2 regions of the Streptomyces sp. NPDC051109 genome follow, and region 2 is predicted to be linked to the other one. Evidence: predicted binding sites of a transcription regulator. Region 2 holds the regulator's gene; the other holds the start of a gene.
The links. The regulator HrcA, encoded in region 2, represses chaperone genes, less so after heat shock. The targets are predictions, from matches to a motif close to TTNGCACTCNGNNNNNCNGAGTGCNAA.
Positions count from the first base shown of each region.

Region 1: groES (co-chaperone GroES) is a predicted target of HrcA. The motif match lies at 2,883-2,909, and genes of this name have one in related genera.

Region 1 covers NZ_JBITFF010000003.1:447,696-462,300, reverse strand. The annotation lists gene ACIBAD_RS07890 (LCP family protein) at 1-581, opposite strand, end outside; gene ACIBAD_RS07885 (sensor histidine kinase) at 639-2,114, opposite strand; gene ACIBAD_RS07880 (response regulator transcription factor) at 2,107-2,799, opposite strand; gene groES (co-chaperone GroES) at 3,056-3,364, shown strand; gene groL (chaperonin GroEL) at 3,474-5,102, shown strand; gene ACIBAD_RS07865 (ester cyclase) at 5,235-5,924, opposite strand; gene ACIBAD_RS07860 (SDR family oxidoreductase) at 6,019-6,792, opposite strand; gene ACIBAD_RS07855 (MOSC domain-containing protein) at 6,973-7,644, opposite strand; gene ACIBAD_RS07850 (LysR family transcriptional regulator) at 7,779-8,696, shown strand; gene ACIBAD_RS07845 (WhiB family transcriptional regulator) at 8,785-9,111, opposite strand; gene ACIBAD_RS07840 (response regulator transcription factor) at 9,491-10,102, shown strand; gene ACIBAD_RS07835 (sigma-70 family RNA polymerase sigma factor) at 10,528-11,157, shown strand; gene guaB (IMP dehydrogenase) at 11,278-12,777, shown strand; gene ACIBAD_RS07825 (GuaB3 family IMP dehydrogenase-related protein) at 12,914-14,038, shown strand; gene ACIBAD_RS07820 (insulinase family protein) at 14,007-14,605, opposite strand, start outside.
Region 2 covers NZ_JBITFF010000004.1:96,565-111,169, reverse strand. The annotation lists gene ACIBAD_RS09320 (helix-hairpin-helix domain-containing protein) at 1-145, shown strand, start outside; partial or broken gene ACIBAD_RS09315 (ComEC/Rec2 family competence protein) at 142-2,514, shown strand; gene ACIBAD_RS09310 (YceI family protein) at 2,651-3,532, shown strand; gene ACIBAD_RS09305 (hypothetical protein) at 3,549-3,791, opposite strand; gene holA (DNA polymerase III subunit delta) at 3,868-4,860, shown strand; gene rpsT (30S ribosomal protein S20) at 5,095-5,361, opposite strand; gene lepA (translation elongation factor 4) at 5,573-7,438, shown strand; gene ACIBAD_RS09285 (AMP-dependent synthetase/ligase) at 7,629-9,518, shown strand; gene hemW (radical SAM family heme chaperone HemW) at 9,609-10,841, shown strand; gene ACIBAD_RS09275 (DUF3097 domain-containing protein) at 10,985-11,788, opposite strand; gene ACIBAD_RS09270 (MBL fold metallo-hydrolase) at 11,817-12,542, opposite strand; gene hrcA (heat-inducible transcriptional repressor HrcA) at 12,698-13,714, shown strand; gene dnaJ (molecular chaperone DnaJ) at 13,715-14,605, shown strand, end outside.

The DNA.
Region 1 (14,605 bases), on a different contig from region 2:
ACGCCCAGGAAGTTCCGTACCGTCTCGATCTGTACCTTGCGGCCGGCCTCCCGCCCCTCGCGCTCCAGCCGGCGCCGGTCCTTGACGCCCTGGGCCGAGAGCCGCTCCTCCTCCTCGGCCTTCGCCAGTCCGTACGCCTTCTTGATCTTGTCCTTGCCGTGTCCCGGTATGTCGACGAAGTCGTCGCGCGGGACCGAGAAGGCCTTCGCCCGGCTGCCGTCGCCGGGCACGTGGAGCAGGATCAGCGTGTTCGCGTTGTAGCCGCCGATGTCGGAGCTGCCGGCGTGCAGTTTGTCGAGGACCTCCTCCGGCAGTTTCTCGCCGTTCTGGTCGCGGCGGCTGTCCAGGCCCATCAGCAGGATGTTGGTGTCGCCGTACTTCGACTTCTCGGCGCCCTCCAGGGCCTTGGAGCTGCCGATGCTGCCGGCGAGGTCCCGGTACACGTACCAGGCGCCGGCGGCGGCCATGACGGCCAGCGCGCAGACGGCGACGAGCAGGGTACGGGCGATGCGGAACCGGCGTGGCCGGGGGCGGCGGGGCCGGCGGGCGGGATGGCTGGTCTTCCTCCGGTGCGCGCTCATGCCAGTCGATGGTGGGGGACGGGTGCTGAAGGAGTCCTGAGAGTCCTGAAGGGACGTTCAGAACGCCCAGGACCCGCAGGGCCCTCGTCGCCCTCGGCGCTCTGGGGGGCGGGGCGGGGCCGGGGCCGCCCCGCCGGGCGGCACGCGCAGCACGAAGCGGATGCCGCCGCCGGCCGTCGACGGCAGCGCACGGGCCTCCCCTCCGTGCGCGCGGGCGATCTCGCGGACGATGGCCAGGCCGAGACCCGTACCGCCGCCCGCGCGGCCGCGGTCCGGGTCCAGGCGGACGAACCGCTCGAAGACCCGGTCGCGGTCCTCCACCGGGATGCCGGGGCCGTCGTCCTCGACCTCCAGCACCGCCCAGCCGCCCCCGCCGGGGTCCGCCGGCTCGGTGGCCGCCCGTACGACGACCCCCGTACGGGCGTGCCGCAGCGCGTTGTCCACCAGGTTGGCCAGCGCCCGCTCCAGCCGCGCCGGATCCCCGGCCGCCGGTACGGGCACCTGCGCCTCCAGCCGGAGCGGAACCCGGGGGGCCGGCCGCCGGGCCAGGTCCTCCGCGGCCAGCAGCGCCAGGTCGACCGGCTCGGTCCGGGGGCGCGGTACGGGGCCGCCGTCGAGGCGGGCGAGCAGCAGCAGGTCCGCCGCGATGCGCTGGAGCCGCTCGGTGTCGGCCAGTGCGGCCGCGACCGACTCCCGGTCGGGGCGGCCCTGGGCCAGCGCCACCTCCAGCCGGGAACGGACTGCGGCCAGCGGATTGCGCAGTTCGTGCGAGGCGTCCGCGGTGAACTGCCGCTGCCGGGCGTCGGACCGCTCCAGCCGGTCGAGCGTGTCGTTGACGGTCCGGGCCAGCCGGGCGATCTCGTCCGCCCCGCCGGGATCCGGAACGCGACGGTCCAGCTCGCTGGCGGTGACCGCCGCGAGTCCGGTCCGGATCGCGGTGACGGGGCGCAGGGCGTGCCCCGTCACCCACCAGGCGAGGGCCGCCGCGAAGCCGATCAGCGGGGGTGCGCCGGCCAGCAGGCCGAGGGCGATGGCGCGGGTCGCGTCGTCCACGTCGCCGAGCACGGTGACGGCGTACACCTCGTGCCCGCCCGGCGCATCGAGCGCGACCGCAGCGCGCCGCTCCGCGCCGGGGCGCGCGGGCGGGAGCACGGCGGAGCGGGAGTCCTCGCCGGATGCGCCGGATGCGCCGCGCCCGGGCGGTCGCAGGCCGCCGAGGCCGGGATCGTCCCGGAGGTCCCCGGTGGAGGCGACGATCCGCCCCTGGGCGTCCCGTACGAGGACCAGGTCCACCCCGCCCTCGGGCGCGGGCAGCCGCCCGCCGGGCGCGGGCCCGCCGGGGGAAGCCTGGCCGTCGAGCTGGGCTGCGACCTTGCGGGCGGCGAGCTCGGTGCGGCCGGTGGTGTTGTCGAGGAGGTTGGCCCGCAGCAGGGTGTGGAGCCACAGCCCGCCGGCGCCCAGGACCGCGGCCATGGCGAGCGCGGCGGCCAGCGCCGCCCGCCGCCGGAGCGGCCCCCGGCTCGTTCTAGCCACCGTCGGGAGCCATGCGGTAGCCGGTGCCGTGCACGGTGAGGATCGAGCGGCGGCCGAAGGGGGCGTCGACCTTCTTGCGCAGGGAGGACACGTACACCTCGACGATGTTGGGGTCGATGGCGTGCGGGGTGTCCCACACCTGGTCGAGGATGTCCTGCTTGGCGACGGCCCGGCCGGGCTGTTCCATCAGGCAGGCGAGTACGCCGAGTTCGCGGGCGGTGAGCTCGATGTCGTGCGTACCGCGGCGGCAGCGGCGGCCGGCGGGTTCGAGGACGAGGTCGCCGGCCTGGAGGGTGTGGTGGGGGTCGGCGGCCCCGGCGGCTCCGGCCGTCCGGCGGGCGAGGGCGCGGAGCCGGGCGGCCAGGACCACGAACGAGAAGGGCTTGGTGAGGTAGTCGTCGGCGCCGGAGTCGAGGCCCTCGGCCTCGTCGTACTCGCCGTCCTTGGCGGTCAGCATCAGGACGGGCGTGGGGTCGCCGTCGGCCCGCAGGCGGGCGCAGATCTCGTAGCCGCTGAGGCCGGGCAGCATCAGGTCGAGCAGGACGGCGTCGTACGAGCCGGTCCGGGCGAGGTCCAGCCCGCGGTGGCCGTCGTGGGCGAGGTCGACCCAGTGCCCGTCGGCGGAAAGGCCGCGCCGCAGCGACTCGGCGAGGCCTTCTTCGTCTTCGACCACGAGAATGCGCACGCCCCAAGCGTCACATACCGCCCACCTCGGGCGCCCGGCCCGGCCCCGGGGGTGCCCTGATCCGGACCATCCAGCGGAGCGTGTTGGCACTCCGCTTGACCGAGTGCTAATCGCCGGAATAGTCTCGCACCTGGCACTCGCCACCGGTGAGTGCCAACACAGCGACGGGCAGGTCCGGCACCCGCGACGACGGATCCACCTGGTCGCCACCTCAGACAGTTAGCCCCGTGAGATCTCCGAAGGGGGAGGTCGGATCGTGACGACCACCAGCTCCAAGGTTGCCATCAAGCCGCTTGAGGACCGCATTGTGGTCCAGCCGCTCGACGCCGAGCAGACCACGGCTTCCGGCCTGGTCATCCCGGACACCGCGAAGGAGAAGCCCCAGGAGGGCGTCGTCCTCGCCGTGGGCCCGGGCCGCTTCGAGGACGGCCAGCGTCTCCCGCTGGACGTCAGCGTCGGCGACATCGTGCTGTACAGCAAGTACGGCGGCACCGAAGTGAAGTACAGCGGCGAGGAGTACCTCGTCCTCTCGGCTCGCGACGTGCTCGCGATCATCGAGAAGTAATTCACCGAAGCATTGCTTTGAGCTGCGCCCCTGGTCACCCCGCTGATTGCCGGGCGGCAAGGGGCGCAGTTCGTTAAACCCGAGTTTTCGAGAGGGCTGAACCGCTCCCATGGCGAAGATCCTGAAGTTCGACGAGGACGCCCGTCGCGCCCTCGAGCGCGGCGTCAACAAGCTGGCCGACACGGTGAAGGTGACGATCGGCCCCAAGGGCCGCAACGTCGTCATCGACAAGAAGTTCGGCGCCCCCACCATCACCAACGACGGTGTCACCATCGCCCGCGAGGTCGAGCTGGACGACCCGTACGAGAACCTGGGCGCGCAGCTGGTGAAGGAGGTGGCGACCAAGACCAACGACATCGCGGGCGACGGCACCACCACCGCCACCGTGCTGGCCCAGGCGCTGGTCCGCGAGGGCCTGCGCAACGTCGCCGCCGGCGCCTCCCCGGCCGCCCTGAAGAAGGGCATCGACGCCGCGGTCAAGGCCGTGTCCGAGGAGCTCCTCGCGACCGCCCGCCCGATCGAGGACAAGTCCGACATCGCCGCCGTGGCCGCGCTCTCCGCGCAGGACCAGCAGGTCGGCGAGCTCATCGCCGAGGCGATGGACAAGGTCGGCAAGGACGGTGTCATCACCGTCGAGGAGTCCAACGCCTTCGGCCTGGAGCTGGAGTTCACCGAGGGCATGGCCTTCGACAAGGGCTACCTCTCGCCGTACATGGTGACCGACCAGGAGCGTATGGAGGCCGTCCTCGACGACCCGTACATCCTGATCAACCAGGGCAAGATCTCCTCCATCCAGGACCTCCTGCCGCTGCTTGAGAAGGTCATCCAGGCCGGCGCCTCGAAGCCGCTGCTGATCATCGCCGAGGACGTCGAGGGCGAGGCGCTCTCCACCCTCGTCGTCAACAAGATCCGCGGCACCTTCAACGCGGTCGCCGTCAAGGCCCCCGGCTTCGGCGACCGTCGCAAGGCGATGCTCCAGGACATGGCCACCCTCACCGGTGCCACCGTCATCGCCGAAGAGGTCGGCCTCAAGCTCGACCAGGCCGGTCTGGACGTCCTCGGTTCCGCGCGCCGCGTGACCATCTCCAAGGACGACACGACCATCGTCGACGGTGGCGGCAGCCACGACGAGGTCCTCGGCCGCGTCAACCAGATCAAGGCCGAGATCGAGTCCACGGACTCGGACTGGGACCGCGAGAAGCTGCAGGAGCGCCTGGCGAAGCTCGCCGGCGGCGTCTGCGTCATCAAGGTCGGCGCCGCCACCGAGGTGGAGCTCAAGGAGAAGAAGCACCGCCTTGAGGACGCCATCTCGGCGACCCGCGCCGCGGTCGAGGAGGGCATCGTCTCCGGCGGTGGCTCCGCGCTCGTCCACGCCGTGAAGGTGCTGGAGGGCAACCTGGGCCTGACCGGCGACGAGGGCACGGGTGTCGCGGTCGTCCGCCGCGCCGCCGTCGAGCCGCTGCGCTGGATCGCCGAGAACGCCGGCCTTGAGGGTTACGTCATCACCTCGAAGGTCGCCGAGCTCGACAAGGGCCAGGGCTTCAACGCCGCCACCGGCGAGTACGGCGACCTGGTCAAGGCCGGCGTCATCGACCCGGTCAAGGTCACCCGCTCCGCGCTGGAGAACGCCGCTTCCATCGCCTCCCTGCTGCTCACGACCGAGACCCTGGTCGTCGAGAAGCCGGCCGAGGACGAGGGCGACGCCGGTCACGGCCACGGTCACGGCCACAGCCACTGACCCCGGTCGCGCGGCTGGACAGCTGAATAGCTGAAAGGGCCCCGGTCGCCCCGCCTTCACGGCGGCGGTGACCGGGGCCCTTCCCGTGACCGGAAACCGGAAACCGGAAACCGGTGAACGGTGAACGGTGAACTACATCGCGCCCAGTTCCCTCATCAGGCGCATGGCGTCGTAGTGCCACCAGCCTTCCTTGATCATTCCGTCCTCGCAGCGGAAGACCGTCGTGCCGGTCATCGTGCATTCCTTGCCGGTCGGGGCGATGCCCATGAACTCGCCCTTGTGCTTGCCGTTCCAGGTCCACAGTGTGGTGACGTGGTCGTCCTGCGCCATCTGGGCGTCCCGCGTGAAGGTGAAGTCGAAGGCGCTGCGCCACGCCTGCACGTCCTCGCGGATGCCGTCGCGGCCGACCTTGACCTCGGGCCGGCTGATGTCGTGGTCCCGGTAGTCCACCGCGAAGATCTCGTCCACGACGGACATGTCGCCCTTCACGGCGACCTCGTCGAACATGCGGTTCGCGAGCAGCGTGTTGAGGTGCTCGTCGCGGACGACGTCCAGGTTGGTGAACCGGGGCATCCCGTCGCAGAGGGCCATCATCTCCTGGAACATCGTGTCCGTCTCGGGGAGGTGAGAGTTCTTCATGGCCGCTTCGTACGACGGGAATTCGACGATGTCGAGGAAGTGGGAGTCGGATTCCCGGTCCCGGCCCACCACCGAGTGGGACACGGTGCGCTTGCCCTTCGTCTTCGCCAGGTACCGGTCGATGACCTCGTTGACGGCCTCGGGCCTACTGGTCTCATAATCGACTATTTGTACGAATGTCATGGCGTGCTCCCGCGCTGGATGGGACACGTCCAGTTTAGGGAGATTTCACCCGGTCGGCCGGTTTCAGGACCGGCCTACCCGCGAGTCGCCGGGGTTACTGCGGGCCGTACTTGCGGCCCGTCCGGGAGGACACCCCGCCCAGCAGCCCGCGCGGCGTCAGCTTCACCAGGCCCATCAGCGCCTTGTACCGCGGATCCGGGATCGAGACCGTCTTGCCGCGCGCCAGGTCGTCCAGGGCCGCCGCCACCAGCTTGTCCGCGTCCAGCCACATCCAGTTGGGGATGTTGTCGGTGCCCATGCCGGCGCGCTGGTGGAACTCGGTGCGGACGAAGCCGGGGCACAGGGCCATCAGCCGTACGCCCGATCCGGACAGGTCCCGCGCCGCGCCCTGCGTGAACTGCACGACCCAGGCCTTGCTCGCCCCGTACGTGCCGCGCGGCACGAACGCCGCCACCGAGGCCACGTTGACGACGCCGCCGCGGCCGCGCGAGCGCATCGACTCGGTGGCCGCCGAGGTCAGCCGCAGGACGGCCTCGACGTGCACCTTCAGCATGGTCAGCTCGTCGGCCATGGAGACCTCGAGGTAGCGCCCCTTGTTGCCGAAGCCCGCGTTGTTGACCAGCAGGTCCACCGGGTGCGTACGGTCGCCGAGGCGGTGCTCGACGGCCGCGATGCCCTCGTCGGCGGACAGGTCGGCGGCCAGCACCTCGGCCTCGATGCCGTGCCGGTCGTGCAGCTCGGTGGCCTGCTCGCCGAGCCGCTTCGTGTCGCGGGCCACCAGCACGAGGTTGTGGCCCTGGGCGGCGAGCCGCCGGGCGAATGCGGCGCCGATGCCCGCCGTGGATCCAGTAATCAACGCAGTCGTCATAGGCGCAACCTAGCCGCCCACGGCGACAGCTCAAGAGGAGCCCGCCGGGCGGTACCCCTTCGTGACGCACGGCGCCGCGCGTCGTCGCTTCCCGCTGCGGAACCGCTACTTCCGGCTACGAACAGCCGCTTTGACCTCCGCATTCGGCCCCTTGGGCCCGCCCGCGCCGCTACTCCGGTACTACTGCCCGTACTTCTCCACGTGGGCGAGGGCCGTCTCGTGCCACTCCGGCGCCATGGCCGAACCCGCCGCCAGGGTGCGCGCGAGCAGCGACCGCTCGGTGGTGAACGCCCGGAACCACAGCCCCACCGTCACGTCGTGGTCCGGCCGTCGGACGATCTCGACGGCGTCGCCGGGGGAGACCGGACCCTCCTGGATCACGCGCAGGTACGCACCCGGCCGCGCGGCCCGCGTGTACCGCTTGACCCAGCCCCGCTCGCCGAGCGCGCCCTGGAAGGTGCGGCACGGGATGCGGGCCGAGGCCACTTCGAGGACGAGCCCGCCCGTGCCGACCCGCCAGCGCTCGCCGAGCAGTGCGCCCGTCAGGTCCAGGCCGGAGGTGGTGAGGTTCTCGCCGAACAGCCCGGCGGGCAGTTCGCGGTCCAGCTCGCCCTCCCACCAGTCGAGGTCCTCGCGCGCGTAGGCGTAGACGGCCTGGTGGTCCCCGCCGTGGTGGCGCAGGTCGCAGACGTCGTCGCCCCTGAGGCCGCCGGCGCCGATGCCCTTGGGCCCGGGAGGGGACACGTGGACCGGGCCGGGGACGGGGTGCTTGCCGATACCGGTCAGCCCGCCCGGTGCGTCGGTGTGGTCGACGGCCGTCGCGCGGCCGAGGTTCACGGAGACGACGCGCAGGGTGGCGGCGGGCGCGCCGGAGGTGCCGGAGGCGCCGGGAGCAGTGAGGGCCATGAGGGCCACCGTAGTCCAGCAACCTCAAAGGGTCACGAGAATATTCGCGCTGCGCTCAAAGCAGGGCTTATGCTCGAAGGATGATCGAGGCACGTCATCTCCGGGTGCTGCGCGCCGTCGCCGGCACCGGGTCCTTCTCCGCCGCCGCCCGCGAGCTCGGCTGCACCCAGCCCGCCGTCTCCCAGCAGATGAAGGCGCTGGAGCAGTCGGCCGGCACCCCGCTGCTCGTCCGGGCCGGCCGCGAGATGCGACTGACCCAGGCCGGTACGGCCCTGGTCCGGCACGCCGCCGGCATCCTCGCCGGGCTGACCGCCGCCGAGGAGGAGGTCGCGGCCATCGCCGGGCTGCGTGCGGGCCGGGTCCGGCTGGTGTCCTTCCCCAGCGGGAGCTCCACGCTGGTGCCGACGGCGCTGGCCGCGATGCGCGCAGAGCACCCCGGCACCCGGATCTCGCTGGTCGAGGCGGAGCCGCCGCGGTCGGTGGAGATGTTGCGCGAGGGCGACTGCGATCTGGCGCTGGCCTTCCGGTACGCCTCGGCCTCCCCCTCGGCCGGCGGCCCGGCCGCCGAGGGCGAGTGGGAGGACCTCGTGGTGCGGCCCCTGCTCACGGACCGGCTCGTCGGGCTGGTTCCGGAGGGGCACCGGCTGGCGGGGGCCGAGCGGGTGGGCATGGCGGAACTGGCCGATGAGCCCTGGATCGCGGGCTGTCCGCGCTGCCGCCGCCATCTGGTGGAGGTGTGCGAGGAGGTGGGCTTCACCCCGCGCATCGACTTCGCGACCGACGACTACCCGGCCGTGGTCGGCCTGGTCGCCGCGGGGCTGGGCGTCGCCGTACTGCCGGAGCTGGCGGTGGAGTCCGTACGGGCCAAGGGCGTGAGCACGCTGGCCGTGGAGCCGGCGGTGGAGCGGGAGGTCGTGGCGCTGACCCTGCCCGACCTGGCGCGCGTCCCGGCCGTGGCGGCGACCCTCGCCGAACTGGAGCGGGCCGCCACGCGCTGACCGTACGGCGGTACGGCCAATCGCGTGACGTTCCGGTTCGCGTACGGGTTGAGGAAACGTTCCTTCGTGCGTTTCGGCGAACCCCGGATCAGTGCGGCGGAAGGGGTCCGATCGTGCTCGATGCGGGGATCAGGCGATGGCGCGCGCGTCCCATCAGCTCTTCGCGCTCATCCTCGGTGAGGCCGCCCCACACTCCGTAGGGCTCGCGGACGGCCAGTGCGTGCGCGGCGCATTCCGAGCGCACCGGGCATCTCATGCAGACCTCTTTAGCCGAGGCCTCGCGCGCACTCCTGGCCGCGCCCCGCTCGCCTTCCGGGTGGAAGAAGAGGGAGCTGTCGACCCCCCGGCAGGCGGCCAGCAGCTGCCAGTCCCAGAGGTCGGCGTTCGGTCCGGGGAGGCGGGAGAAATCTGCCATGGGTAGTCCTCTTGGTGCCGGTACTGAGACGGATACGGTCCAAGTCTCCACACCTACTGTCGTAGTAGATGTAAATATGACTCATTGGGAATCTAGCCTCAGACACGTGCCAAAAGGAAGAAAAGCCGCCAAATAGGGCATAGCTCCAGATGGAGGACACGCGGAGAGTGGCATCCGCGTCGTGTTCGCTTCCTCACGTAGAGTGCCGAAGGTGTCCGTCCAACCCGTAACTCTTTCGAGTGACCATCGTTGAGAGTGCGAAGGCGGTTGAACCAAGAAGTTCCCGGACAGGTGTCCGAGGGCATCGACCGCACAGGTGACGATACGTACCAGCCTGGAGGCTCAAGGTGACGCGCATCAGCAGCTGCGGAGGGCGGGCATGACATCCGTCCTCGTCTGCGACGACTCCCCGCTTGCCCGAGAGGCGCTCCGTCGCGCGGTTGCCACCGTGCCCGGCGTCGAGCGTGTGACGACGGCTGCCAACGGCGAGGAAGTCCTCCGCCGCTGGGGTGCCGACCGCTCCGACCTGATTCTGATGGATGTACGGATGCCGGGGCTGGGCGGTGTGGAGACGGTGCGCCGGCTGCTCTCGGCCGATCCGGGCGCCCGCATCATCATGCTGACGGTCGCCGAGGACCTGGACGGGGTGGCCCTCGCGGTCGCCGCCGGCGCCCGGGGATACCTGCACAAAGACGCCTCGCGCGCCGAACTGCGGGCCACGGTCACCCAGGCCCTCGCCGACCCGACCTGGCGACTGGCACCGCGCCGGCTCCGCTCGGCCGAGATGGGCGCCGCGCCCACGCTCACCGCGCGCGAGATCCAGGTGCTGGAGGGCATGAGCCATGGCCGGTCCAACGCGGAGATCGGGCGCGAGCTCTTCCTCTCCGAGGACACGGTCAAGACGCACGCCCGCCGGTTGTTCAAGAAGCTCGGCGCCTCGGACCGGGCGCACGCCGTGGCGCTCGGGTTCCGCTGGGGCCTGGTCCGCTGACCGCGAGACCGCAGGCCGGATGCTGAGAGCGGTCCCGTCCGCCACCGGCGGGCGGGGCGGCACGCCGAGCGCCCGGGCTGTGGGTCCGCCCGCGTGCCCGCCCGCGCGTCCCGCCGCCTTCGGCGGTGCGCGGCCGCCCCCGGCCACCCCTGCGCGCGCCCGTCGTGAGCTCGTCCGTTCCCGTCCCGCCGTACCCGGTGCGCACCCGGGGATGGGCGGGGCACAATCGGGGGACGTGTCGCTTCGCGCGCGATGCCGCATGCTTGAGGTGTGGCGCATTTTCTGGGATGGGGCCTCGGGGAGTATTCGGTCGAGCGGGAGGGGAGGGCGCAGTGACGAGCTCAGGCGCACCCGCTCATAACGCTTCGACGCACAACACGGGCCGTGGTGCCGCGAATGCTCCGGCGCCAAGGCACCATGGATTGATGCGCGACGACGAGGCCCAGGGGTCACCCACGGCCACAGGCTCCACCGGCGCCGCCAGAGGCGGCAGCGCGGGGCCCGTCAGCGCGCTCGTACGACGGGCGGTCGAGGGTGACGAGCAGGCGACGCACGATCTGCTCGCCTTCGTGCACCCGCTGGCCATCCGCTACTGCAGAACCCGGCTCTCGCGGCTCCCCGGCGACGCCCGCCACTTCGTGGAGGACCTCGCACAGGAGGTCTGCGTCGCCGTCCTGATGGCGCTGCCGCGCTACCGGGACACCGGCCGGCCCTTCGAGGCCTTCGTCTTCGCCATCGCCGCGCACAAGGTCGCCGACCTGCAGCGGGCCGCCATGCGGCATCCGGGCAGCACGGCCGTGCCCTCCGACGAGATGCCGGAGCGGCCGGACGACTCGCTCGGTCCGGAGGAGCGGGCGCTGCTGAGCAGCGACGCCGCCTGGGCCAAGAAGCTGCTGGCCAACCTCCCGGAGAACCAGCGCGAGCTCCTCGTACTGCGGGTGGCGGTCGGCCTGACGGCCGAGGAGACCGGGCAGATGCTCGGGATGTCCCCCGGTGCGGTGCGGGTGGCGCAGCACCGCGCGCTCAGCCGGCTGCGCGCGCTCGCCGAGCAGTAGATCCCCGCATCCTCGTAGGAACAGACGAAACTTCTGCTTGACCTTGGTCGTGGAATGAGACGCGTCGGGATCCCGTTAGCATGGACATCCGCGCTGAGCAAGACCATTTGGGAAGGTGTCATGACCGCCGACGGAGTGCCCGACAAATTCGCCACGCTCGGACTGACCTACGACGACGTCCTGCTGCTGCCGGGCGCGTCGGACATGGCGCCCGACGAGATCGACACCTCTTCCCTCATCTCGCGCAACGTCCGAGTGAACGTGCCGCTGCTGTCCGCCGCCATGGACAAGGTCACCGAGGCCCGCATGGCCATCGCGATGGCCCGCCAGGGCGGCGTCGGCGTACTGCACCGCAACCTGTCCATCGCCGACCAGGCCAACCAGGTCGACCTGGTCAAGCGCTCCGAGTCCGGCATGGTCACCGACCCGATCACGGTGCACCCCGACGCGACGCTCCGCGAGGCCGACCAGCTCTGCGCCAAGTTCCGCATCTCCGGCGTCCCGGTCACCGACTCCGCGGGCAAGCTGCTCGGCATCGTCACCAACCGCGACATGGCCTTCGAGTCGGACCGCAGCCGCCAGGTGCGCGAGGTCATGACCCCGATGCCGCTGGTCACGGGCAAGGTCGGCATCTCCGGCGTGGACGCCATGGAGCTGCTGCGCCGCCACAAGATCGAGAAGCTGCCGCTGGTCGACGACGCGGGGATCCTCAAGGGCCTCATCACGGTCAAGGACTTCGTCAAGGCCGAGAAGTACCCGAACGCCGCCAAGGACAAGGACGGCCGCCTCCTGGTCGGCGCCGCGGTCGGCGTCGCCGGCGACGCGTACGACCGCGCCCAGGCCCTGATCGAGGCGGGCGCCGACTTCATCGTCGTCGACACCGCCCACGGCCACTCCCGGCTCGTCGGCGACATGGTCGCCAAGATCAAGTCGAACTCCTCCGTCGACGTCATCGGCGGCAACGTCGCCACCCGCGACGGCGCCCAGGCGCTGATCGACGCCGGCTGCGACGGCATCAAGGTCGGCGTCGGCCCCGGCTCCATCTGCACCACCCGCGTCGTCGCCGGCATCGGCGTCCCGCAGGTCACGGCCATCTACGAGGCCGCGCTCGCCGCGAAGGCGGCCGGCGTCCCGGTCATCGGCGACGGCGGCCTGCAGTACTCCGGCGACATCGCCAAGGCGCTCGTCGCGGGCGCCGACACGGTGATGCTCGGCTCGCTCCTCGCGGGCTGCGAGGAGTCCCCGGGCGAGCTGCTCTTCATCAACGGCAAGCAGTTCAAGTCGTACCGCGGCATGGGCTCGCTCGGCGCGATGCAGTCCCGCGGCGACCAGCGCTCCTTCTCCAAGGACCGCTACTTCCAGGAGGGCGTGGGCGGCGACGACAAGCTCATCCCCGAGGGCATCGAGGGCCAGGTCCCGTACCGCGGCCCGCTCTCCGCGGTCGTGCACCAGCTCGTCGGCGGCCTGCGCCAGTCGATGTTCTACGTCGGCGGCCGCACGGTGCCGGAGCTCCAGGACCGCGGCCGCTTCGTCCGCATCACGTCGGCGGGCCTCAAGGAGAGCCACCCGCACGACATCCAGATGACCGTCGAGGCGCCGAACTACAGCCGCAAGGGCTGAACCGACAGCGCGTGAAGGGGGCGGGTCCGGCCGGACCCGCCCCCTTGTCGTTGCGTCCGTACAGCGGTCACCGGAACGCGGGGCGCCGGGGTTCGGGGATACTGGACGGGCAGACCCAGAGGAAAGGCCACCACACGTGACTGAGATCGAGATCGGGCGCGGCAAGCGCGGCCGCAGGGCGTACGCGTTCGACGACATCGCCATCGTCCCGAGCCGGCGTACGCGGGACCCGAAGGAGGTCTCGATCGCCTGGCAGATCGACGCCTACCGCTTCGAGCTCCCGTTCCTCGCCGCCCCCATGGACTCGGTCGTCTCCCCGCAGACCGCCATCCGCATCGGCGAGCTCGGCGGCCTCGGCGTGCTGAACCTCGAAGGCCTGTGGACCCGCTACGAGGACCCGCAGCCGCTGCTCGACGAGATCACGGAGCTGGACGAGGACGCCGCCACGCGCCGTCTCCAGGAGATCTACTCCGCCCCGATCCAGGCGGACCTGATCCGGCAGCGCATCAAGGAGGTCCGCGACTCCGGTGTCGTCACCGCCGCCGCGCTCTCCCCGCAGCGCACCGCCGAGTTCTCCAAGGCCGTCGTGGACGCGGGCGTGGACATCTTCGTGATCCGCGGCACCACCGTGTCGGCGGAGCACGTCTCCGGCGCCGCCGAACCGCTGAACCTGAAGCAGTTCATCTACGAGCTCGACGTCCCGGTCATCGTCGGCGGCTGCGCCACGTACACCGCGGCCCTGCACCTGATGCGCACCGGCGCCGCGGGCGTCCTGGTCGGCTTCGGCGGCGGCGCCGCCCACACCACGCGCAACGTGCTCGGCATCCAGGTACCGATGGCCACCGCCGTCGCGGACGTGGCCGCGGCCCGCCGCGACTACATGGACGAGTCCGGCGGCCGCTACGTGCACGTCATCGCCGACGGCGGCGTGGGCTGGTCCGGCGACCTCCCCAAGGCCGTCGCCTGCGGCGCCGACGCCGTGATGATGGGCTCCCCGCTGGCCCGTGCCACCGACGCGCCCGGCAAGGGCCACCACTGGGGCATGGAGGCCGTCCACGAGGACGTGCCGCGCGGCAAGAAGGTCGACCTGGGCACGGTCGGCACCACCGAGGAGATCCTCACCGGTCCGTCGCACACCCCGGACGGCTCGATGAACCTCTTCGGCGCCCTGCGCCGCTCGATGGCCACCACGGGCTACAGCGAGCTCAAGGAGTTCCAGCGCGTGGAGGTCACGGTCGCGGACTCGCAGCACAGCCGCTGACCGTACGCCGTACGCCGTACGCCGTACGCCGTACGCCGTACGCACGCGAAGGGCCGGCTCCCCGGATCGGGAGCCGGCCCTTCGGCGTCCGGTTCAGTTCAGGCCCTGCTTGCGGCGGCGCAGGAGAAGGCCCCAGGGGATCACGAACACCGCCGAGAGGATCAGGCACGCGAGCAGGAACCGCGCGTCCTCGGCGGGGACGCCCTCGTCCCCGGAGGTCCGGGTCGCCACGTAGGCGAGCAGCGCGGTGAAGCCGCCCACCAGCACCGCGGGGATGCCGAGGACCCACAGCAGTACGGTGAACCAGGTGTGCCGGGCGGTGCCGGGTTCGGCCTTCGGCGTGGTCTTGCGCGGCTGCGGGATGCGGTCCGGATCGCGCGGCGGCATGGGGATCACGGCGGCGGCCGGGACCACGCGGTCCAGCGCGGAGAGTTCGGCCGCGGTGATGTGGAACAGGGTCGGCTCGATGGTGAGGGTGAAGCCGTCGCCGCCCACCAGGTGGCGGGCGCCGTCCGGGTAGACCTGCATCAGCGTGCTCGGCGTAGCGGATGGTGACCTGGCCCCGCG
Region 2 (14,605 bases):
GCCCGGGGTCGGCCCGGTACTGGCGCAGCACATCGTGGAGTTCCGGACCGCCCGCGGCGGCTTCCGCTCGGTGGAGGAGCTCCGGCAGGTCGCCGGCATCGGCGAGCGGCGGTTCGCCGATCTGCGCAAGCTGGTCCGGCCGTGAAGCGCCCCGAGGGGCCGGGCCCGCTGGACCTGCGCCTGGTCCTGCCGGCGCTGGCCGCCTGGGCGGCTGCCGCCCTCGCCCTCGACGCATCGGCCGGCTGGGCGGCGGCCGGGGCCGGGCTCGGGGTCCTCGGCGCGGGGCTGCTGCTCCTGGCCGCCTGCCGGCGCCCCGAGCCGCTGTGGCGGATCGGCACGGCCGCGGCCGCCGCCCTGCTCTGCGGGGCAGCCGGGGCCGGGGTGGCGGGCCTCCAGCGGGCCGAGGCGCGGGCCGGGCCGGTGGTGGGCCTCGCGGGGGAGCACGCCCGGGTCCTCGCCGAGCTCACCGTCGGTTCCGACCCGCGGGCCGCCCGCGGCGGGAGCGGGCCGCCCGTGGTGGCCCTGGACGCGGTGCTGACCCGGGTGACCGGGCCCGACGGGGCGCAGACCCGGGTCGAGACCCCCGTACGGGTGCTGGCCGGGCATCCGCAGTGGGCCCGGCTGCAACCCTCCACCCGGGTCGTGGTCGTCGCCCGGCTGGCCCCGGGCCGGGCGGGGGAGCGGGCCGTGGCGCTGCTGCGCCCCGCGGGGGACACCCCGCCGCGGGTGACCGGCGGGCCCGACACCGTCCAGCGGATCGCCGGGAGGCTGCGGGCCGGGCTGCGCGAGGCCACCGGGGGGCTCGCCCCGGACGCCCGGGCCCTGCTGCCGGGGCTGGTCGTCGGGGACACCTACCGGGTCCCGCCCGATCTGGACGAGGCGTTCCGGGCCACCGACCTGCTGCACCTGCTGGCCGTGTCCGGGTCCAACCTGACGGTGGTGCTGTTCCTGCTCATCGGCCCGCCCGCCGCCGCGCAGCGCGCCGAGCGGGGCGGCCTGGCACCCCGCCTCGGGCTGTCCCTGCGGGCGACGGCCCTGTGCGGGACGGCGCTGACCCTGGCGTTCGTGGTGGTGTGCCGGCCGGAGCCGAGCGTGCTGCGGGCCGCGGCCTGCGGGGCGATCACCCTGCTGGCCATCGCCACCGGGCGGCGCAGATCCCTGATCCCCGCCCTGGCGGCGGCCGTCCTGCTGCTGGTGCTCTACGATCCGTGGCTCGCCCGCAGCCCCGGCTTCCTGCTCTCGGTCCTGGCCACCGGGTCCCTGCTCACGCTGGGCCCGCGCTGGAGCGAGGCCCTGCGCCGGCGCGGGACGCGGCCGCGGCTCGCCGAGGCGCTCGGCGCCGCCGCGGCCGCCCAGGCGGTCTGTGCGCCGGTGGTCGCCGTGCTCTCGGCCCGGGTGAGCCTGGTCGCGGTGCCCTGCAACCTGCTCGCCGAACTCGCGGCGGGCCCGGCGACCGTGCTCGGCTTCGCGGCGCTCGCGGCGGCCCCGCTGTGCATGCCCGTCGCCGAGCTGCTCGCCCGGTGCGCGGGGGTGCCGGCCGGGTGGATCGCCGGCGTGGCCCGGGCCGGGGCGCGGCTGCCGGGCGCGGAAGTGGCCTGGCCGGGCGGGCTCACCGGGGGGCTGCTGCTGGCCGCCGCCACCCTGGCCGTCGCGGGGCTCGGCGCGCGGATCCGGCGCCGGCCGTGGGTGTGCTCCGCACTGGCCGTGCTGCTGCTCCTGGCGGTACTGCGGCCGCCGCAGTTGACCCGTACCCTCACCCGCTGGCCGCCCCCCGACTGGAGCTACGTGCAGTGCGCGGTGGGCCAAGGCGACGCCGGCGTACTCGCCGTCGGCCCGGGCACGGCTGTCGTGGTGGACGCCGGCCCCGAACCGGGCCCGGTGGACGCCTGCCTGACCGCCCTCGGGGTGCGCCGGGTGCCGCTGCTCCTGCTGACGCACTTCCACGCGGACCACGTCGGCGGCCTGTCCGGAGTGCTGCGGGGCCGGACCACGGGTGTGATTCAGACCACCACGCTGGAAGAGCCGAGCGCCCAAGCCGAGTTCGTCCGGCGGACCGCGGCGGCCGCGCGCGTCCCCGTCGTGGCGGCCTCGGCGGGGGAGCGGCGGCGGGCCGGGCCGCTGGACTGGCAGGTGCTGTGGCCCTCGCCCGACGGCCCGCGGCCGGAGGGGCCCAACGACGCCAGCGTCGCCCTGCTGGTGCGCACCGCCGGCCTGACCCTCCTGCTGCTCGGCGATCTCGAACCGCCTTCGCAGGAAGCCCTTTTGAGGGCGCATCCGGAGCTGGGACCGGTGGACGTCCTCAAGGTCGCCCACCACGGCTCCGCCCACCAGGACCCCGGCCTCCTGGGCCGGATCCGGCCCCGGCTCGCGCTCGTCCCGGTCGGTGAGGGCAACCGGTACGGGCACCCCGCACCGGGCACGCTCGGCCGACTGCGGGCCATGGGCGCGACCGTGCTGCGCACCGATACCGACGGTTCGATCGCGGTGGCCGGGAGCGGTCCGGGGGTGTGGGCGTTCCCCTCGCGCCGGCGGCGGCGCCGACACGGGCATACCGGACACCGTCTTTCCGTTTGCCCGCAACCCGACAGCATGATCGAATGCGTCTTCGCCAGAGCGGTACAAGTCCACACAGCACGGGGGTGCATCAACCATGTTCGGTCGCCGAAGGGGGATGGAGACGGCCGGAAACGCCGGTCAGCACACATCCGCGACACTGACGCTGCCTCATACGGCACGGCTGCTCAGTTGTCGTGTTCTCGACACGGTCCACCAGCCGGTCAGACAGGCAAGGTTCGAGGTGACGGACCCGATCGGCCGGCGCGTCGTCAGCGGCGAGACCGACCCGTACGGCGGGTTCACCGCGGCCGTGCCGGAGGGCGAGTACCGGCTCTCCGTCACCGCCGAGGGCTATGCGCCCTTCCACGGGGCGACGCTGGTGGGGGACCCGGCGCAGCCCGGCACCGGGGAGATCGTGCTCGACGCGGTGGAGCCGCCGCTGCTGCCGGCACCCGGACACTGGGAGCTCGACCCGGCGCACTCGTCCATCGCCTTCACCGCGCAGCACATCGGCTTCGCCCGGATCCGCGGCCGGTTCAACACCTTCGCCGGCGGGGTGCGGATAGCCGACCGCATGGAGGACTCCTCCATGCACGTGATCATCGACGCGGCGAGCATCGACACCGGCCTGCGGATGCGGGACGACCACCTGCGGTCCGCCGACTTCCTGGACGCGGCCCGGCATCCGACGGTCGAGTTCTACAGCGAGCGGTTCATCCACCGCAGCGGCAGCCGCTGGGCCGTCGCGGGGGCCCTGACCCTGCACGGGGTCAGCCGCTCGGTGACGCTGGACACGGAGTACCTGGGCCTCGGCACCGGGTTGGAGGGCGAACCGCGCGCGGCCTGCCGGGCGACCGCCGAACTGCACCGCGAGGACTTCAGCCTGAACTGGCAGTCCGTGCTGGCCCAGGGGATAGCGGCGATCGGTTCGAGCGTGCAAGTCGTGCTGGACGTCCAGATCGTGCACAAGGCCTAGCTAGGCGTTGCGAGGGCTAAGGGGTCTCCAACCAGCCCTCGTACTCGGCGGCGAGGCCGTCCAGCACCGTGGTGTCGAGCCGTTCCTGCGGGTCCTCGACGACCACCAGCCACTGGGCGTCCTCGGCGTCGTCCTCACCGGCGAGGGCGTCGCGGAACAGCTGCGGCTCCTCGGGGAGGCCGAAGCGGTCGACCGCCTCCTGGGCCACCTCCTCGGCGGCGTCGCGGTCGGGCAGCACCAGTACATGTCGCACGTTCACCCGGACATTCTCGGGGATGCGGTGGGGGAGCCCGCGGTGCGGGGGGCTGTCAGTGCGGCGTGGGATGCTGGAGGCGATGGCCACCAGGAAGAACTCCACCGACGATCCGCTCGCCCCGCTCACCCTCGCGGTGGGGCAGGAGGACCTGCTGCTCGACCGCGTCGTACGGGAGGTGGTGGCGGCCGCCCGGGCCGCCGACGCCGACACGGACGTGCGCGACCTCGCACCCGAGCAGCTCCAGCCCGGCACCCTCGCCGAGCTGACCAGCCCTTCGCTGTTCTCCGAGCGCAAGGTGCTGGTCGTACGCAATGCGCAGGACCTGTCCGCGGACACGGTCAAGGAGGTCAAGGCGTACCTCGCGGCGCCGTTCGAGGAGATCATCCTCGTGCTCCTCCATGCGGGTGGGGTCAAGGGCAAGGGGCTGCTGGACGCGGCCCGCAAGTCCGGGGCCCGGGAGATCGCCTGCCCGAAGATGACGAAGGCGGCGGACCGGCTGGCGTTCGTGCGGGGCGAGTTCCGCACGCTGGGCCGGTCGGCGACCCCCGAGGCGTGCCAGACGCTGGTCGACGCGATCGGGAGCGATCTGCGGGAGCTGGCGAGTGCCGCCGCGCAGCTGTGCGCGGATGTCGAGGGCACGATCGACGAGGCCGTGGTCGGCCGGTACTACACGGGCCGGGCCGAGGCCTCCAGCTTCACGGTCGCCGACCGGGCGGTCGAGGGGCGGGCGGCGGAGGCCCTCGAAGCCTTGCGGTGGTCGCTGTCCACGGGGGTGGCGCCGGTGCTGATCACCAGCGCGCTCGCCCAGGCGGTGCGGGCCATCGGCAAGCTGGCCTCCGCCCCTCGCGGGGCGCGCCCGGGCGACCTCGCCCGGGACCTCGGGATGCCGCCGTGGAAGATCGACCGGGTCCGCCAGCAGATGCGGGGCTGGTCGGCGGACGGCGTCGCGGACGCCCTGCGGGCCGTGGCCGCGGCCGACGCAGGCGTCAAGGGCGGCGGCGACGACCCGGAGTACGCCCTGGAGAAGGCGGTCGTGGCCGTGGCCCGCGCAGCGCGCCCCCAGCGCCGGTAGCCGCCGGCCCGGCCATCCAGCCGGCCGACCGTCCCGGGCCTCCCGGCCCGGCCCGGGCCGGCCCGGGCAAGACGAAGGCCCCGGGGGCCGCCCTGGGGAAGGGTGGCTCTCGGGGCCTTCGGTTACTTCTTGTTGCACCGCACCCGCGTGGCGAACGCTTCGTGTGCGGCGCGGGGGCCGGTCAGGAGCGGGAGAGAGGGCCCGCTGGGTCCGTTCCGGCGATCACATCAGAGCTCAGCCCTGGAGGGTGGCAACCTTGATGGCCAGCGCCGACTTCTTGTTGGCGGCGGCGTTCTTGTGGATGACACCCTTCGAGACAGCCTTGTCGAGCGCACGCGCGGCGGCGCGAGAAGCCACGGTGGCCTTCTCGACGTCACCCGCGGCCACGGCCTCGCGGGCCTTGCGGATCGCGGTCTTGAGCGAAGACTTGACGGCCTTGTTGCGCAGGCGCGCCTTCTCGTTCGTCTTGTTCCGCTTGATCTGGGACTTGATGTTCGCCACGAAAGAGCCTTTTCAGGTTCAGAGTTTGATCTTCGGATTGTGTCCCGACAGCTGAGAGGGCATACGAGACACAGCTGCCCAGGCTACCAGGCGCGCTCCGACCGGCCCAAACCGAGCGCATCGCCCCGTCCATGGGACCATGGGAGCCTGCGTACAGATCCGACGAGAGCCGGAAACGCTTCCGACTGCGACCCGAGAATCAGGACACTGCGTGCCCGCGATCCCCAGCCACGTGCCCGAGCCGAGCCGTACCGACCCGGCGCTGATCCGCAATTTCTGCATCATCGCGCACATCGACCACGGCAAGTCGACGCTCGCCGACCGGATGCTCCAGCTCACCGGTGTCGTCGACCAGCGGCAGATGCGCGCCCAGTACCTCGACCGCATGGACATCGAACGTGAGCGGGGCATCACGATCAAGTCCCAGGCGGTCCGTCTGCCCTGGGCGCCCACCACGGGCGAGGGCGTGGGCAACACGCACATCCTCAACATGATCGACACCCCCGGGCACGTCGACTTCACGTACGAGGTCTCGCGCTCCCTCGCCGCCTGCGAGGGCACGATCCTCCTGGTGGACGCCGCACAGGGCATCGAGGCCCAGACCCTCGCCAACCTGTACCTGGCGATGGAGAACGACCTCGCGATCGTCCCGGTCCTGAACAAGATCGACCTGCCGGCCGCCCAGCCGGAGAAGTTCGCCGAGGAACTCGCGAACCTGGTCGGCTGCCAGCCCGAGGACGTCCTGCGGGTCTCCGCGAAGACCGGCCTCGGCGTGGACGCCCTGCTCGACAAGGTCGTCGCCACCGTTCCGGCCCCGGTCGGCGTCAAGGACGCCCCCGCCCGCGCGATGATCTTCGACTCGGTCTACGACTCGTACCGCGGCGTCGTGACGTACGTCCGAGTGGTCGACGGCCAGCTCAACAAGCGCGAGCGCATCCGGATGATGTCCACGGGCGCCACCCACGAGCTGCTGGAGATCGGCGTCTCCTCCCCGGAGATGACCCCGGCCGACGGCATCGGCGTCGGCGAGGTGGGCTACATCATCACCGGCGTGAAGGACGTCCGTCAGTCCAAGGTCGGTGACACGATCACCAGCCTGCACAACGGCGCGACCGAAGCCCTCGGCGGCTACAAGGACCCGAAGCCGATGGTCTTCTCGGGCCTCTACCCGCTCGACGGCTCCGAGTACCCCGACCTGCGCGAGGCCCTGGACAAGCTCCAGCTCAACGACGCCGCGCTCGTCTACGAGCCGGAGACCTCGGCGGCGCTGGGCTTCGGCTTCCGCGTCGGCTTCCTCGGCCTGCTGCACCTGGACGTGGTCCGCGAGCGCCTGGAGCGCGAGTTCGGCCTCGACCTGATCGCCACCGCGCCGAACGTGGTCTACCGCGTCGTCCTGGAGGACGGCAAGGAAGTCCAGGTCACCAACCCGAGCGAGTTCCCCGAGGGCAAGATCTCGGACGTGTTCGAGCCGGTCGTCCGGGCCACCGTGCTCGCGCCCACCGAGTTCATCGGCGCGATCATGGAGCTCTGCCAGACCCGCCGCGGCACGCTGCTCGGCATGGACTACCTCTCCGAGGACCGGGTCGAGATCCGCTACACCCTGCCCCTCGCGGAGATCGTCTTCGACTTCTTCGACCAGCTGAAGTCCAAGACGCGCGGTTACGCGTCCCTCGACTACGAGCCCACCGGCGAGCAGTCCGGCAGCCTGGTCAAGGTCGACATCCTGCTGCACGGCGACAAGGTCGACGCCTTCTCCGCCGTCACCCACAAGGACGCCGCGTACGCGTACGGCGTGCGGCTCGTCGCCAAGCTGCGCGAGCTCATCCCGCGGCAGGCCTTCGAGGTGCCGATCCAGGCGGCCGTCGGCTCGCGCGTCATCGCCCGCGAGACCATCCGCGCCATCCGCAAGGACGTCCTCGCCAAGTGCTACGGCGGTGACATCTCCCGTAAGCGGAAGCTGCTGGAGAAGCAGAAGGAAGGCAAGAAGCGCATGAAGATGGTCGGCTCGGTGGAGGTGCCCCAGGAGGCCTTCATCGCCGTCCTCTCCAGCGACGAGTCCGCCGGCAAGAAGAAGTAGCCGCTGCGACCGACGCCGTGCGAAACAGGCCCCCGCGCAAGAGCGCGGGGGCCTGTTTCGTTATGAATCGGCCGCTCGCGGACTCTTACGCCCTGGCCGGAGGGCACCTAGTCTGATCACTGCTCGATGGTTACTCGCCAGTTACAAGCCCCTGAATGGCAGGCCCTGCCGCGTGGTCCGGAGGACGTCCGTGAGCGACACACAGACCTTGATCGAGAACCGCCCGCCCACCGTGGCGGCCCTCTTCCTTGAGCGTGTCGCCGCCACGCCGAACGCCGAGGCCTACCGGTTCCCGGTGCCCGCGGCCGGCGGCAGCGGCCCCGACGACTGGAAGTCGATGAGCTGGGGACAGGCGGCCGAGCGGGTCTTCGGCATCGCCGCCGGCCTGCTGGACCTGGGCCTGCAGCCCGAGGACCGGGTCGCGCTCGCCTCCAACACCCGCGTTGAGTGGATCCTCTCGGACCTCGGCGTCATGTGCGCCGGCGGTGCCGTGACCACGATCTACCCCAGCACCAACGCCGAGGAGTCGGCGTTCATCCTCTCCGACTCTGCCAGCCGCGTGCTGATCGCCGAGGACGCGTCCCAGCTCGCCAAGGCCCGCGAGCGCCGCGCCGACCTGCCCGAGCTCGCCCACGTGGTGGTCCTGGAGGCGGCCGACGCGGTACCGGCCGCCGGCGATCCTGAGGGCTGGGTGCTCTCCCTCGCCGACCTGGAGGCGCGCGGCAACGAGTACCTCGCCAAGCATCCCGAGGCGGTCAGGGAGCGGATCGGGGCCATCGGCGCCGAGCAGCTCGCCACCCTCATCTACACCTCGGGCACCACCGGCCGCCCCAAGGGCGTACGGCTCCCCCACGACAACTGGTCGTACATGGCCAAGGCCACCGTCGCCACCGGCATGATCTCCAGCACCGACGTCCAGTACCTGTGGCTGCCGCTCGCGCACGTCTTCGGCAAGGTCCTGACCTCCGGCCAGATCGAGGTCGGGCACGTCACCGCCGTCGACGGCCGCATCGACAAGATCATCGAGAACCTGCCGGTGGTCCAGCCCACCTACATGGCGGCCGTCCCCCGCATCTTCGAGAAGGTCTACAACGGGGTCGCCGCCAAGGCCCGGGCCGGCGGCGGCGCCAAGTACAAGATCTTCCAGTGGTCGGTCGGCGTGGCCCGCGAGTACGCCAAGACCACCCAGGACAACTACCGGCGCACCGGCAGCGCCGCGGTCCCCTTCGGCCTGGCCACCAAGCACAAGATCGCCGACGCGCTCGTCTACTCCAAGCTCCGCGAGGCCTTCGGCGGCCGGCTGCGCGCCGCCGTCTCCGGCGCCTCCGCCCTGGCCCCCGAGATCGGCTACTTCTTCGCCGGCGCCGGCATCAACATCCTGGAGGGCTACGGGCTCACCGAGTCCAGCGCGGCCTCCTTCGTCAACCCCGGCGAGGCCTACCGCACCGGCACCGTCGGCAAGCCCCTCCCCGGCACCGAGGTCCGCATCGCCGACGACGGCGAGATCCTGCTCCGCGGCCCCGGCATCATGCAGGGCTACCACCTGCAGCCCGAGAAGACCGCCGAGGTGCTGGAAGAGGACGGCTGGCTGCACACGGGGGACATCGGCGAGCTCTCGCCCGACGGCTACCTGCGCATCACGGACCGCAAGAAGGACCTGATCAAAACCTCGAACGGCAAGTACGTCGCGCCGGCCGAGATCGAGGGCCGGTTCAAGGCGATCTGCCCGTACGTGTCGAGCATCGTGGTGCACGGCGCCGACCGGAACTTCTGCGCCGCCCTGGTCGCGCTCGACGAGCCGTCGATCATGGTCTGGGCCGCCGAGAACGGGCTGGACGGCAAGACGTACGCCGAGGTCCTGGCCGCGGCGGAGACGAACCGGCTGATCGAGACGTACGTCCAGACCCTCAACGAGGGCCTCCAGCGCTGGCAGACGATCAAGAAGTTCCGGATCCTGCCCCGCGACCTCGACGTGGAGCACGGCGACCTCACGCCCAGCCTCAAGCTGAAGCGGCCGGCCGTCGAGCGTGAGTTCAAGCACCTGATCGACGAGATGTACGAGGGCTCGCGCGAGGCGTAGCGCGGCGGCGGGCGGCAGCGGGAGGTACGAGGGACCCGGGGGCGGCGGCGAGCGGCCGGGCCCCCGGCCCGGGTGCGGGACAATGGGGGCATGCCTTCCGCACTGCCCGACGGTGAACCCATGCCCGAAGACGGCTCGCTGCCGTCGCATGCCCTGGCGGGCGGCGGAGACCGGCCGCTCGGGTTCTACCTGCACGTCCCGTACTGCGCCACGCGGTGCGGGTACTGCGACTTCAACACCTACACCGCGACCGAGCTGCGCGGTACCGGCGGCGTGCTCGCCTCCCGGGAGAACTACGCCGACACCCTGATCGACGAGGTCCGCCTCGCCCGCAAGGTGCTCGGCGACGACCCGCGCGCCGTGCGCACGGTGTTCGTGGGCGGCGGTACGCCGACCCTGCTGCCCGCCGCGGACCTCGTACGGATGCTCGCGGCGATCCGGGACGAGTTCGGGCTGGCCGAGGACGCCGAGGTCACCACGGAGGCCAATCCGGAGTCGGTGAACCCGCAATACCTGGCGGAGCTGCGGGCCGGGGGCTTCAACCGGGTCTCCTTCGGCATGCAGAGCGCCAAGCAGCACGTCCTGAAGGTGCTCGACCGCACGCACACCCCCGGGCGGCCGGAAGCCTGCGTCGCGGAGGCGCGGGCGGCGGGCTTCGAGCACGTGAACCTGGACCTGATCTACGGCACGCCCGGTGAGACCGACGAGGACTGGCGGGCCTCCCTGGCCGCCGCGCTCGGCGCCGGCCCGGACCACATCAGCGCGTACGCGCTGATCGTGGAGGAGGGCACCCAGCTGGCCCGACGGATCCGCCGCGGCGAGGTCCCGATGACCGACGACGACGTGCACGCCGACCGGTACCTGATCGCCGACTCGGTGATGGCCGAGGCCGGGTACTCCTGGTACGAGGTCTCGAACTGGGCCACCTCGGAGGCCGGCCGCTGCCTGCACAACGAGCTGTACTGGCGCGGGGCCGACTGGTGGGGCGCGGGCCCCGGAGCCCACTCGCACGTGGGCGGGGTCCGCTGGTGGAACGTGAAGCACCCCGGCGCCTACGCCGCCGCCCTCGCGGAGGGCCGCTCCCCGGGCGCGGGCCGAGAGCTCCTGTCCGAGGAGGACCGCCGGGTGGAGCGGATCCTGCTGGAGCTGCGCCTGGTGGACGGCGTCCCGCTGTCCCTGCTGGCCCCGGCCGGCCTCGCGGCGTCCCGCCGCGCCCTGGCCGACGGCCTGCTGGAGGCCGCCCCGTACGAGGCGGGCCGCGCGGTCCTGACCCTGCGCGGGCGCCTCCTGGCGGACGCCGTGGTCCGTGACCTGGTGGACTGATCACTCCACGGGGTGAATCGCTGCGCATGCGGGCAGGTGCGGCCTGGCCGTCCATCGTCTTCTGCCGCATGCCCGGCGACAGAGGTGGAGGGCGCGGAGGTGACCGCCGTGGACGATCGCGGAGTTCGGCACGCTGCCGTAGTTCAGGCCGGCGCCGTGACGAAGTCGATCAGTTCCTCCACGCGGCCCAGCAGCACCGGCTCCAGGTCCTTGTAGGACCGCACGCGGGACAGGATGTGCTGCCAGGCGGCCCCGGTGTTCTCCGGCCAGCCCAGCGCCCTGCAGACGCCCGTCTTCCAGTCCTGGCCCGGCGGGACCACCGGCCACGCGGCGATGCCCAGCGCGGACGGCTTCACCGCCTGCCAGACGTCCACGTACGGGTGGCCGACGACCAGGACGTCCGACGAGGTCACCGACGCCGCGATACGGGACTCCTTCGAGCCCGGGACCAGGTGGTCCACCAGGACGCCCAGGCGGGCGCCGGCCGTCGGGGCGAAGTCCGCGACCACCGCCGGGAGGTCGTCGACGCCCTCCAGGTACTCCACCACCACGCCCTCGATCCGCAGGTCGTCGCCCCAGACCCGCTCCACCAGCTCCGCGTCGTGCCGCCCCTCGACGTAGATCCGCCCGGCGCGCGCCACGCGGGCGCGCGCCCCGGGGACCGCCACCGAGCCCGACGCCGTGCGCAAGGGCGCCGCAGGGGCCCGTGAGGGGCGGGTCAGGGTCACCACGGCGCCCTCCAGCAGGAACCCCCGCGGCTCCAGCGGGAACACCCGCCGCTTGCCGAAGCGGTCCTCCAGGGTCACGGTGCCCGCCTCGCAGGCCACCACCGCGCCGCAGAAGTCCGTACCCGCCACCTCGACCACCAGGTCGGTGTCCGCCGGCACCTCCGGCACCGGCTTGGGGCGCTTCCACTGCGGGGTCAGGTCGGGGGAGTACTCGCGCATCCGGCCGAGCGTAGGAGAGAGCGCGGGCTCACGGGCCCGACACGCCGAACCGCCGTGCCAGTGTGTCGCGTTGCTCACGGACGAAGCCCGCGGAGACCACCGCTCCGTGACCCGGCACGTACAGCGCGTCGTCCCCGCCCAGCGAAAGCAGCCGGTCCAGCGCCGCCGGCCACTGCGCGGGCACCGCGTCGCCGCCCGCCTGCGGTTCGCCCGACTCCTCGACGAGGTCCCCGCAGAACACCGTCTCGCGCTCGCCCGGTACGAACACCGCGAGGTCGTGCGGGGTGTGCCCGGGCCCGACGTTGGCCAGCAGCACCTGCACCCCGCCCAGCTCCAGCGTCCATTCGCCCGACACGGAGTGCTTCGGCACCACCAGCAGGTCCACCGCCTCGGCGGCCTCGTCCTCCGCCAGCCCCTGCAGGACCGCACTGGCGCGCAGTTCCTCCCGGCCGGTCGACAGCTCGGCGTCCAGCCCGACCGCCCCGAACACCTCGGCCCCGGCGAACGCGGCCACGCCCAGTACGTGATCGAAATGTCCGTGCGTGAATGCGATATGCGTCACGCGCCGGCCCGTCAGCCGCTCCGCCTCGGCCCGCAGCTGCGCGCCTTCGCGCACGCACGAACCCGGATCCACGAGGAGCACGGAATCGTCCCCCACCACCAGTCCCACGGTGCAGTCCCACACCGGGAGCCGGCGCCGTCCGGTCCGCCCGGTCAGCCGCTCCCAGCCCGCCTCTTCCCAACGCACGTCCATGCCGCGACGCTACCTTGGCGGGCCGCCCTTGCCAGGGCCTGACTACCCGGCCGTACACTGGCCGGGGGATCTCTGGCACTCGAACGCCCGGAGTGCCAACGAAGCCGATGAAACCGACCGTGACGAGCGACGACGACCAGCTGGAGGTGTGCGCGATGCTCAGCGAACGCAGACTCGAGGTGCTGCGCGCCATCGTCCAGGACTACGTCGGGACGGAGGAGCCGGTCGGCTCCAAGGCGCTCACCGAGCGGCACCGGCTCGGCGTCTCGCCCGCCACCGTGCGCAACGACATGGCCGTGCTGGAGGACGAGGGCTACATCGCCCAGCCCCACACCAGCGCCGGACGGATCCCCACGGACAAGGGCTACCGGCTCTTCGTCGACAGGCTGGCGGGGGTCAAACCGCTGTCGACGCCCGAGCGCCGGGCCATCCAGAACTTCCTCGACGGCGCCGTCGACCTCGACGACGTCGTCGGCCGCACCGTGCGGCTGCTCGCGCAGCTGACCCGGCAGGTCGCCGTCGTCCAGTACCCGAGCCTGACCCGGTCCACGGTCCGGCACGTGGAGCTGCTGTCGCTGGCCCCGGCCCGGCTCATGCTCGTGCTGATCACCGACACGGGCCGGGTCGAGCAGCGGCTCGTCGACTGCCAGTCACCGTTCGGCGAGACCTCGCTCGCCGATCTGCGGGCGCGGCTCAACAGCCGGGTGGTCGGCCGCCGGTTCACCGACGTGCCGCAGCTCGTGCAGGACCTGCCGGAGTCCTTCGACCCGGAGGACCGCGGCACGGTGTCGACCGTGCTCTCCACCCTGTTGGAGACGCTGGTCGAGGAGGCCGAGGAGCGGTTGATGATCGGCGGAACCGCCAATCTCACGCGCTTCGGACACGATTTTCCCCTGACGATCAGGCCGGTGCTCGAAGCGCTGGAGGAGCAGGTCGTGCTCCTCAAGCTGCTGGGCGAGGCCAACGAGTCGGGAATGGCCGTACGGATCGGGCATGAGAATGCCTACGAGGGACTGAACTCCACGTCCGTCGTCTCGGTCGGCTACGGTTCGGGCGGCGAGACTGTCGCCAAACTCGGCGTGGTCGGACCGACCCGCATGGACTACCCCGGAACGATGGGAGCGGTACGCGCAGTGGCACGTTACGTCGGACAGATCCTGGCGGAGTCGTAAGTGGCCACGGACTACTACGCCGTTCTCGGCGTGCGCCGCGACGCATCGCAGGACGAGATCAAGAAGGCCTTCCGCCGCCTCGCGCGTGAACTCCACCCGGACGTGAATCCGGACCCGAAGACGCAGGAGCGCTTCAAGGAGATCAACGCGGCGTACGAGGTGCTCTCGGACCCGCAGAAGAAGCAGGTCTACGACCTCGGCGGCGACCCGCTGTCCTCCTCGGGGGGCGGCGCGGGCGCGGGCGGCTTCGGTGCGGGCGGCTTCGGCAACTTCTCCGACATCATGGACGCCTTCTTCGGCCAGGCCTCGCAGCGCGGCCCGCGCTCGCGGACCCGCCGCGGCCAGGACGCCATGATCCGCCTCGACCTGGAGCTGGACGAGGCCGCCTTCGGCACCACCAAGGACATCCAGGTCGACACGGCCGTCGTCTGCACCACCTGCTCCGGCGAGGGCGCCGCCCCCGGCACCTCGGCGCAGACGTGTGACATGTGCCGTGGGCGCGGTGAGGTCTCGCAGGTCACCCGGTCCTTCCTGGGCCAGGTCATGACCTCGCGGCCCTGCCCGCAGTGCCAGGGCTTCGGCACCGTGGTCCCGACCCCGTGCCCCGAGTGCGCGGGCGACGGCCGGGTCCGCTCCCGCCGCAGCCTGACGGTCAAGATCCCGGCCGGCGTCGAGAACGGCACCCGGATCCAGCTCGCGGGCGAGGGCGAGGTCGGCCCCGGCGGCGGCCCCGCCGGCGACCTGTACGTGGAGATCCACGAGCTGTCGCACCCGACCTTCCAGCGGCGCGGGGACGACCTGCACTGCACGGTGACCATCCCCATGACGGCCGCGGCCCTGGGCACCAAGTGCCCGCTGGAGACCCTGGACGGCATGGAGGAGATCGACATC